DNA from 3 places in the Streptomyces sp. NPDC088812 genome. Region 2 is predicted to be linked to each of the others. Evidence: riboswitches for the same ligand, from Rfam matches in the RefSeq annotation. Region 2 holds a riboswitch; each other region holds the start of a gene.
What was found. A riboswitch is a leader RNA that binds a small molecule or an ion and turns the genes downstream of it on or off. The one in region 2 is predicted to bind cobalamin.

Region 1 (3,263 bases), on a different contig from region 2:
GCCTCGGGGGAGTCGAAGGGCAGGCGCAGCTTGAAGAAGACGTCCTGGAGGCCCATCGCGCCGAGGCCGACCGGGCGCCACCGGGCGTTGGAGCGGCCCGCCTGCTCGGTCGGGTAGAAGTTGATGTCGACGACGCGGTCGAGGAAGGTCACGGCGGTGCGGACGGTGTCGTCCAGCCGCTGCCAGTCGATGCCGTCGCCGTCGACGAAGGCGCCGAGGTTCACCGATCCCAGGTTGCAGACCGCCGTCTCCCCGTCGTCGGTGACCTCCAGGATCTCCGTGCAGAGGTTGGAGGAGTGCACGACGTGGCCCGGCGTCGCGGTCTGGTTGGCGGTGCGGTTGGCGGCGTCCTTGAAGGTCATCCAGCCGTTGCCGGTCTGCGCGAGGGTGCGCATCATCCGGCCGTACAGCTCGCGCGCCGGGATCGTCCTCCGCGCCAGGCCCGCCGCCTCGGCCCCGCGGTAGGCCGCGTCGAACTCCTCGCCCCACAGGTCCACCAGCTCGGGCACGTCGGAGGGGGAGAAGAGGGACCACTGCGCGTCGGCGTTCACCCGGCGCATGAACTCGTCGGGGACCCAGTGCGCGAGGTTCAGGTTGTGCGTACGGCGGGCGTCCTCGCCGGTGTTGTCGCGCAGCTCCAGGAACTCCTCGATGTCCGCGTGCCAGGTCTCCAGGTAGACCGCGGCCGCGCCCTTGCGCCGGCCGCCCTGGTTCACGGCGGCGACGGAGGCGTCGAGGGTCTTCAGGAACGGGACGATGCCGTTGGAGTGCCCGTTGGTGCCGCGGATGAGGGAGCCGCGGGAGCGGATCCGGGAGTACGACAGCCCGATGCCGCCGGCGTGCTTGGAGAGGCGGGCGACCTGGTGGTAGCGGTCGTAGATCGAGTCCAGCTCGTCCTTGGGGGAGTCGAGGAGGTAGCACGACGACATCTGGGGGTGCCGGGTGCCGGAGTTGAAGAGCGTGGGGGAGGAGGGGAGGTAGTCGAGGCGGCTCATCAGCCCGTAGAGCGCGGCGACCTCGTCCACGGCCCGCGCCGTGTCGTCCTCGGCGAGTCCGGCGGCGACGCGCAGCAGGAAGTGCTGGGGCGTCTCGACGACCTTGCGGGTGATCGGGTGGCGCAGGAGGTAGCGGCTGTGCAGGGTGCGCAGGCCGAAGTACCCGAAACGGTCGTCGGCGTGCGGGTCGACCAGCGCGTCGAGCCGCGCGCCGTGCAGCGTGACGAACGCGGCCGTCCGGTCGGCGATCAGCCCCTCCCGGTGTCCCACGGCGACGGACCCGGTGAAGGAGGTGACGCCCTGGGAGGCGGCCTCGGCACGGATGCCGAGGGTGAGCAGGCGGGCGGCCAGCCGGGAGTAGGCGGGGTCCTCGGAGATGAGGCCGGCGGCCGCCTCCGTGGCCAGCTCGCGCAGTTCCGTCTCGTCCGCCCGCGCGGAGCGGCCCCGCAGGGCGGCGGCGGCGACCCGGCCCGGGTCGGCGTCGGGCAGGTCGGCGGTCAGCTCGGTCAGGGTCCGCAGCAGGGCGGTACCGGGGCCGTCGGTGTCCTGCGGGGTGGCTGAAGCCGGATCGGCTGGCGCGATGGTCACGTGGGGCTCTCCCTCGCTCGGCAAGGGGCCTGGCGGAGGGCAGGGGGCAGCACACGAGCGCGCACGGCGTCGCGTCCACCGGCCCACTCCACGAGGCCCGGACGTCAAGGCACCCGAGCCGGACGGCCGGGTGCGCTGTCGGCAGGTCCTCGGACTGGACGGGTGTGCGCCATGGGTAGGGGCGCACACGAGTACACCGTTGCGGGACAGTTCCGGATTCGCACCGGATTCCCCTGCGGCGACAGCGAGCACGAGCATACATCTTGTGCTCGCCCGTCACGCCACCCCCAGATGTTGTGTTGCCGGTGATCTCAGAGCGTCAACCGGTAGGTCAGCAGAGTGAGGTCGTCCAGGTGCGGCACGGGATTCCAGTCCCGCTCGGGTGTGCGGACGAAGCCCAGCCGCTCGTAGAGCCGGTGGGCGGTGTGCATGGCCCGCTGGCTCGACAGCACGACGGCCGTGCAGCCCCGCGTGGTCCGCGCACGCTCGACACAGGCGCGCACGAGGGCCTCGCCGGCGCCCCGGCCGCGCTGCGCGCGGGCGACCGCCAGCGCGCGGATCTCGGCCTCGCCGGGGCGGGCGATGTCGGCGACGGGCCCGGGGCCCGGTACGAAGGTGACCCCGCCCAGGAGCCGGTCGCCCGCCACGGCCACGAGGACGGTGGCGGCGGCCGCCCGCGCGGCCACGTCCTTCAGCACGGGCAGGTACGCGTCGCCCTCGCCGTAGTCGAGGAGTCCGTCGTCGAGATAGGCGCGGGCGGTCAGGTCGCCGAGGCCGGCGTGTTCGGAGGGGTCCGCTTCCCGGATCCGTATGTCCATGGCGCGCAGTGTGCCCCACGCACACGACGGTGGGCCGCCGGATTTCTCCGCCGGCCCACCGGAACGGTCTCGCGGTACGCCCTAGTGGGACGTTCCGGCGGTCGCCGGCGGCAGCTCCACCTGGACGCCCGGGTCGCCGGCGTCCGCCGTGTAGTCCTCCGGGCTCGTCTCGTCGACGCCCTCCGGGGCCTTCAGCGCCTTCAGTACGAAGGTCAGGACCACCGTCACCACCACGTTCAGCACGAACGCCGTCAGACCGATGTACCCGATCTCGCCGATGCCGGGGATCTCCTTCGCCGACCCGCCGAAGTGCTTCTGGGTGGGGGAGGCCACGCCGTACGCGGCGAGCGTGCCGTAGAGCATGCCGACGGCCCAGCCCGCGAGCAGCGCCCAGCGGTGGAACCAGCGGGTGAACAGGCCGCCGACCAGGGCCGGGAAGGTCTGCAGGATCCAGATGCCGCCGAGGAGCTGGAAGTTGATGGCGACCGTCTTGTCCATCGTCAGGACGAACGCCAGGGCGCCCACCTTCACCAGCAGCGAGACCAGCTTGGAGACGCGGGTCTCCTCCTTGGGCGTCGCGTCCGGCTTGATGAAGTCCTTGTAGATGTTGCGGGTGAACAGGTTCGCGGCCGCGATGGACATGATCGCCGCCGGGACCAGCGCGCCGATGCCGATCGCGGCGAAGGCCACGCCCGCGAACCAGTCCGGGAACATGTCCTCGAACAGCTGCGGGATGGCCAGCTGCCCGTTGGTGACCTTGACCCCGGCCGCGATCGCCATGAAGCCCAGCAGGGCCAGCAGGCCGAGCATGAGGGAGTACAGCGGCAGGATCGTGGTGTTGCGGCGGATCACCTCACGGCTC
Region 2 (3,263 bases):
GGCTCCAGCAGCGAGACGTCGCCGCGGAACTTGTTGACGAGGAACCCGGCGACGAGCGCCTGGTCCTCGGGGGAGAGCAGGGCGACGGTCCCGAAGAACGACGCGAAGACGCCGCCCCGGTCGATGTCGCCGACGACGAGCACGGGCAGCCCGGCGCCCCGCGCGATCCCCATGTTCACGATGTCCGTCCGCCGCAGGTTGATCTCGGCGGGAGAACCGGCCCCCTCACAGATCACCGCGTCATACGTGCCCCGCAACGTCTCGAGGCACTCCAGCACGGTCCCGAGCAGCTGCCGCTGCCGTCCCCCGTGGTACCCGCGGGCGCTCATCTCGCCGACCGGTTTCCCGAGCAGCACGACCTGGCTGCTCTGCTCGCCACCGGGCTTGAGCAGCACGGGGTTCATCAGCGCGGTCGGCTCCACCCGGCATGCCTGGGCCTGCATGGCCTGGGCGCGCCCGATCTCGGCGCCCTCCCGTGTCACGAACGAGTTCAGCGACATGTTCTGCGCCTTGAAGGGCGCGACCTTCACTCCCTGCCGCACCAGCCACCGGCAGATCCCGGCGGTGACGACGCTCTTGCCGGCGTCGGAGGTGGTGCCGGCGACGAGGAGACCCCCGCTCATGACGTACGCCCCTTCGCGACGAGGCGCGCGGCGACGGTGACGCCGAGCGCGAGGAGGCCGACACGGCGGGAGAGCCGCGCGGCGCGTTCGATGTCCCGCGCGGCCACGGGCCGCCCGGCCGGCCCGTTGAGCACGGGCCGGTGCTCGACCCGGCCGCCGTAGGACAGGGTCCCGCCCAGCCGCACCCCGAGGGCGCCGGCGAAGGAGGCCTCCACCGGGCCGGCGTTCGGGCTGGGGTGCTTGCGCGCGTCGGCCCGCCAGGCCCGTACGGCCCCGCGGGGATCGTCCCCGGCGACGGCGGCGAGGACGGCCGTCAGCCGTGCCCCCGGCCAGCCGGCGAGGTCGTCCAGGCGTGCCGAGGCCCAGCCGTAGCGACGGTGACGCGGAGACCTGTGGCCGACCATGGCGTCGAGGGTGTTGACGGCCCGGAAGCCGAGCAGCCCCGGCACGCCGCCCACGGCGCCCCACACCAGCGCGCCGACCACGGCGTCGGAGGTGTTCTCGGCGACGGACTCGACGACGGCGCGGGCGATCCCGTCCGCGTCCAGGGCCTGCGGGTCCCGCCCGCACAGATGCGGCAGCCGGGCCCGCGCGCCCTCGACGTCCCCCGCCTCCAGACACCGCCCGATGGTCCGGGCCTCGCGCACGAGGGAGGTCCCGCCGACGACGGCCCAGGTGGCGGTGGCGGTCAGGGCGACGGAGGCGGCGGCCGACGACCGGACGGCGCGTGCGGCGCCGGCGCCCAGGGCCACGGCCCCGCCGACGCACACGGCGGTGTGCAGCGCGCCCCACCCGCGGTGGTCGTGCCACAGCACCCGCTCCACGCCGGCCGCGGCCCGCCCGAACACGGCGACCGGATGTCCCCGGCGCGGATCGCCGAGGAGCAGGTCCCCCAGGAGGCCGGCGGCGGCGCCGTACGCGTGAACGCGATCGGCACCCATCGGCTCAGCCGGCCGCGGGGTCGGGCAACGACCGGGTACGTGACCTCGAACGGCAGCCGAGCATGGCGATATGTCCTCACTCAGGGTGTCCACGCCCTGGTTCGACGAGACCGGCGACGAGAGTTCCTGGCTCCCGGGGGTGTCTACCCCGGTGACAGTGGCGGGACCGCGCCGGATTCACACCGGCTTCCTCTTCCTGTCGCCGTACATGGCTCCGGCAGTCCACCACGGGCCCGGAACGGCCGTCAACTTGGTGTTGACCTGCACGGGGAGAGTGTGCAGAACCCCACACCGGCCGTCCGGGACGGCCCGCGTGGACGTGTGTCCGCCCCGCCGGGACCGCCGGTGAGGCGGACGCCGACAGGGCGGGGGAGAGAGGGACGGGAGGGGGAGGAGAGGGAGTGGGGGAGGGGCGGGGACCCGTGGCGCGTGGCTCAGGCCACGATCAGCGAGATGCCGTACGCCACCGCGGCCGCGCACGCGGCGAAGCACGCGTACGCGCCGGTGACCGCGAGCGCGGCCGTCCCGCCCTGCGCCGCGGCCCGCTCGCGCCGCGACAGGCCCATGATGCCGAGGGTGAAGAGCGTCACCAGGGCCACCGTGACCACGAGGCTGACGCCGAAGACGGAGCCCAGGGCCGCCCAGTCGATCTTCATGATGCTTCTCTTCCTTCGTGCCGGGTGGGCGGGCTCAGGCGGCGGGAGCCGTCGGCTCGGTGGCGATGGCCGGTGCGGCCGGCGTCGGGACGGCGGCGATCGGCCCGTCCGGGATCGTGCCCGCCGGGACCGTGCCCGCCGGGGGCGGGGTGACGGCCGCGATCGCCGTGGTGACCACGCCGGCCGGCTCGTCGGTGCCGTTGACGTTCGACGCGTCCACGACCTCGTTCCGGGACCGCTTCCAGATCGCGGCGCTGGAGGCGACGAGGAAGACCGCGACAAGGCCCGTGCCCCAGGCGCCGAGGCCGGTGACGTACTCGGCGAGCGCGCCGACGACGGCCGCGGCCGGCAGGGTCAGGCCCCAGGCGACGAACATCCGGGTGGCCGTCGACCAGCGGACGACGCCGCCCTTGCGGCCCAGCCCCGCGCCCATCACCGCGCCGGAGACCGAGTGCGTGGTGGAGAGGGAGAAGCCGAGGTGGGAGGAGGCGAGGATGACGGTGGCCGCGCTGGTCTGGGCGGCGAAGCCCTGCTGCGGCTGGAGGTCGGTCAGGCCCTTGCCCATGGTGCGGATGATGCGCCAGCCACCCAGGTAGGTGCCGAGCGCGATGGCGAGGCCCGCGGAGAGGATGACCCACATCGGCGGGTCGGAGTCGGGGGCGACGGCGCCGCCGGCGACCAGGGCGAGGGTGATGATGCCCATCGTCTTCTGCGCGTCGTTGGTGCCGTGGGCGAGGGAGACCAGGCCCGCCGAGGCGATCTGGCCGGCCCGGTAGCCCTTCTCGGCCGCCTTGCCGTCGGCCTTCCGGCCGAGCGTGTACGACAGGCGGGTGGCGAACATCGCGGCGACGCCCGCCACGATCGGGGCGGCGACCGCCGGGAGCAGCACCTTGGTGACGAGCACGTCGCCGTGGACCGCGCCGACGCCCGCCGAGGCGATGGTGGCGCCGATCAGACCGCCCATGAGGGCGTGCGAGGAACTGGAGGGGAGTCCGACCAGCCAGGTCAGAAGGTTCCAGAGGATCGCGCCGACCAGGGCGGCG
Region 3 (3,263 bases), on a different contig from region 2:
CCAGCAGCTCCGCGGCCGTCGCGGTGACCCGTGCGACCTCTTCGGGCTCCGGGCGATGGCGGAAGGCAGTCACGGTCCACACTCTCGCAGGCACTGGGTCGACCGCCAGCGTACTAGGGACCGCGTCGGCCGACCCCGTCGTACGCCCGGAGGGGGTACGGCGACACGGCGGGCGGCGGGCACAGCGACACGGCGGGCCGCGGCCGCACCGAGGGCCTCGTGCGCGTACGAGGCCGCCAAGAATTCGACGAAAGGTTGATGTTGTGACCACCGTGAACGCACTGGTGACCGCCGAGCGCGCGCTGCGGACGGCGGCCCCCCACGAGGTGATCGACGCGGTCCGCGGCGTACTGCTCCGCCAGTACGCCGCGGACTCCGTCGAGCTGTACCTCGCCGACTACGGCCTGACCGTGCTGCAACCGGTGTCCGAGCTGCCGCACACGGCGGAACCGGTGTCGGTGCACGACGGCCCGGCCGGCCGGGCGTTCGGCGCGCAGGAACCGTTCGTGGAAGCCGTGGGGGACGGGCGGGTACGGGTGCACCTGCCGGTCTCCGTGCGCGGCGACCGGCTCGGCGTGCTGACGGTCACCCTGCCGGAGCCGGCCGGCGACGTGCCGGCCGAACTCGCGGAGATCGCGCGGGCCCTCGGGCACGAGCTGATCGTGGCCGAACGGGACACCGACCTCTATGTCCAGGCGAGACGCAAGGACCGGCTCACCCTGGCCGCCGAGATGCAGTGGCACCTGCTCCCGGGCCGGTCGTGCAGCCGCCCCGAGTTCGAGCTGGGCGCGCAACTGGAGCCCGCCTACGCGGTCTTCGGCGACAACTACGACTGGTCCGCGACGGCCGACCGCCTGATGCTGTACGTCACCAACGGCATGGGCGAGGGCACGGAGGCGTCCCTGCTGACCGGTCTGGCCATCACCGCGCTGCGCAACGCCCGGCGGGCCGGACTGTCCCTCGCCGACCAGGCGGCCCTCGCCGACCAGGCCGTGCACGCCCACTACCGGGGCCGCCGCTACCTGTCCGTCCTCATGCTCGACCTCGACCTCACCACGGGACGCGCCCGGGTGGTGGACGCCGGCTCCCCGCGCATGCTGAGGCTGCGCGACGGCCGTGTGGAACGGATTCCGCTCGACGCCCAGTTGCCGCTCGGCATGTTCGAGGAGACCGACTACGTGGAGCAGGAGGTGCACGCCGAGCCCGGTGACCGCCTCGTCTTCGTCAGCGACGGCGTGCACGCGGTCGCCTCCCCCGGCGGAGAGACGTACGGCGACGCCCCCCTCGCCCGCGCGATCCAGGCCACCCGCCTGCTGCCCGCGGCCGAGGTACCGCACGCCGTCCTGCGCGAACTGACCCGCCACCGCGGCGAACGGACCCCGGAGGACGACGCCCTGGTGGTCTGCCTGGACTGGCGGGGGCGCTGATCGGGGAGAGCGGCGGGGGAGGCGGCGGGCGGCGGGGGCCCGTGGGGCGCCCCGGCGGGTGGCGCGCGGGCGCGGACGCGGCGTGTGCGGGCCCGGCGGACTCGGTCGCGACACGCGCGGGCTGCCCTGCTCGGCTGTGCGCCGGGGCGTGAGCCGCCGCCCGCCGCTCGCGCGCCCCCGTTGCCGCTTGTCACCGCCCCGGTCCGCGCACTACTGTCACCACGCCTTGGTGAACGGGAAATCCGGTGTGATGCCGGTGCGGCCCTCGCCACTGTGATCGGGAAGTCCGGCTCCGGCCCTCACGGGCAGCCACTGGGTCCTCGGACCCGGGAAGGCGGAGCACGGGCGGTGGTACCCGTCAGCCAGGAGACCGGCCAAGGCGCGTCAACCATCCACGAGGTGCTGGAGAGGGTCTGCTGAGCCATGCACATAGCCGAGGGTTTCCTTCCTCCGGCGCACGCGGTCGCCTGGGGCATCGCGTCGGCGCCGTTCGTCGTCCACGGAGTCCGCGCACTGAGCCGTGAGGTGCGCGAGCACCCGGAGAGCACGCTTCTCCTCGGCGCCTCCGGGGCCTTCACGTTCGTCCTGTCCGCTCTCAAGCTGCCCTCGGTGACCGGCAGTTGTTCGCACCCCACCGGGACCGGCCTGGGCGCGATCCTCTTTCGGCCGCCGGTCATGACGGTGCTGGGCACCATCACCCTGCTCTTCCAGGCACTGCTGCTCGCGCACGGCGGGCTGACCACGCTCGGCGCCAACGCCTTCTCGATGGCGATCGTCGGGCCCTGGGCCGGCTACGGCACGTACCGGCTGCTGCGGCGGTTCGCCGTGCCGCTGATGGTCGCGGTGTTCTTCGGCGCGTTCGTCGCCGACCTGTCGACGTACTGCGTCACCAGCGTGCAGCTGGCGCTGGCGTTCCCCGACCCGGGCAGCGGCTTCCTGGGCGCGCTCGGCAAGTTCGGCTCCATCTTCGCCGTCACGCAGATCCCGCTCGCGGTGAGCGAGGGTCTGCTCACCGTCCTGGTGATGCGTCTGCTGGTGCAGTCCAGCAAGGGCGAACTGACCCGGCTCGGCGTGCTCGTCACCGGGCGGCGACAGGCGCAGCCGACCGGGACGGAGGCGGTGGCCCGGTGAACCGCAACGCGAGGATCAACGCCCTGCTGCTGCTCGTGGTGGTCGCCCTCGCGGTGCTGCCGCTGGCCCTGGGCCTGGGCGACGGCAAGAAGGAGCCGTTCGCGGGCTCCGACGCCGAGGCGGAGACGGCGATCACCGAGATCGAACCGGACTACGAACCGTGGTTCTCCCCGCTGTACGAGCCGCCGTCCGGTGAGATCGAGTCGGCGCTGTTCGCCCTCCAGGCCGCGCTGGGCGCGGGCGTCCTCGCCTACTACTTCGGCCTGCGCCGGGGCCGGCGGCAGGGCGAACAGCGGGCGAGGGCCCTGCCGGACGGCCCGGAGACCGCACACCGGACGGTCCCGGACGACGGCGCGGCCGGCGCGGAGCGTACGGAGGCGACCGCGCCCGCGGACGGCGCCCCCGGCGGTGCCGGGAAGTCCGGGCGGGGACGGGCCTGACCCTCGTGCTGCCGATCGACGCGGCGGCGCACAGCAGCCGCTGGCGCCGCCGTCACCCCGTGGACAAGGCCGTACTCGGACTCGGGCTGACCCTGCTCGCGATCTCCCTGCCGCCCTGGCCCGGTGCGGCCCTGGTCCTGGTGACGGCGCTCGCCGTGCTGCTGGGCCCGGCGGGAGTACCGGCCCGCCGGCTGTGGCGCGCCTACCGGGTGCCGCTGGGCTTCTGCGCCACCGGTGCCCTCCCGCTGCTGGTCCGGGTGGGCGG

Region 1: linked by a shared signal. The riboswitch ahead of ACIP67_RS20820 (ribonucleoside-diphosphate reductase subunit alpha) and the one ahead of ACIP67_RS36825 (cobalamin biosynthesis protein) in region 2 are both predicted to bind cobalamin.
Region 3: linked by a shared signal. The riboswitch ahead of ACIP67_RS26885 (energy-coupling factor ABC transporter permease) and the one ahead of ACIP67_RS36825 (cobalamin biosynthesis protein) in region 2 are both predicted to bind cobalamin.

What each region holds. Positions count from the first base shown of each region.
Region 1 is NZ_JBIVJP010000011.1:151,338-154,600, reverse strand. It holds gene ACIP67_RS20820 (ribonucleoside-diphosphate reductase subunit alpha) at 1-1,583, opposite strand, end outside; cobalamin riboswitch at 1,706-1,854, opposite strand; gene ACIP67_RS20815 (GNAT family N-acetyltransferase) at 1,895-2,401, opposite strand; gene mctP (monocarboxylate uptake permease MctP) at 2,483-3,263, opposite strand, start outside.
Region 2 is NZ_JBIVJP010000027.1:100,895-104,157, forward strand. It holds gene ACIP67_RS36820 (cobyric acid synthase) at 1-623, opposite strand, end outside; gene ACIP67_RS36825 (cobalamin biosynthesis protein) at 620-1,564, opposite strand; cobalamin riboswitch at 1,664-1,784, opposite strand; gene ACIP67_RS36830 (hypothetical protein) at 1,999-2,220, opposite strand; gene ACIP67_RS36835 (anion permease) at 2,255-3,263, opposite strand, start outside.
Region 3 is NZ_JBIVJP010000016.1:158,804-162,066, forward strand. It holds gene ACIP67_RS26875 (MarR family transcriptional regulator) at 1-82, opposite strand, end outside; gene ACIP67_RS26880 (PP2C family protein-serine/threonine phosphatase) at 285-1,427, shown strand; cobalamin riboswitch at 1,638-1,821, shown strand; gene ACIP67_RS26885 (energy-coupling factor ABC transporter permease) at 1,851-2,558, shown strand; gene ACIP67_RS26890 (energy-coupling factor ABC transporter substrate-binding protein) at 2,555-2,998, shown strand; gene cbiQ (cobalt ECF transporter T component CbiQ) at 3,004-3,263, shown strand, end outside.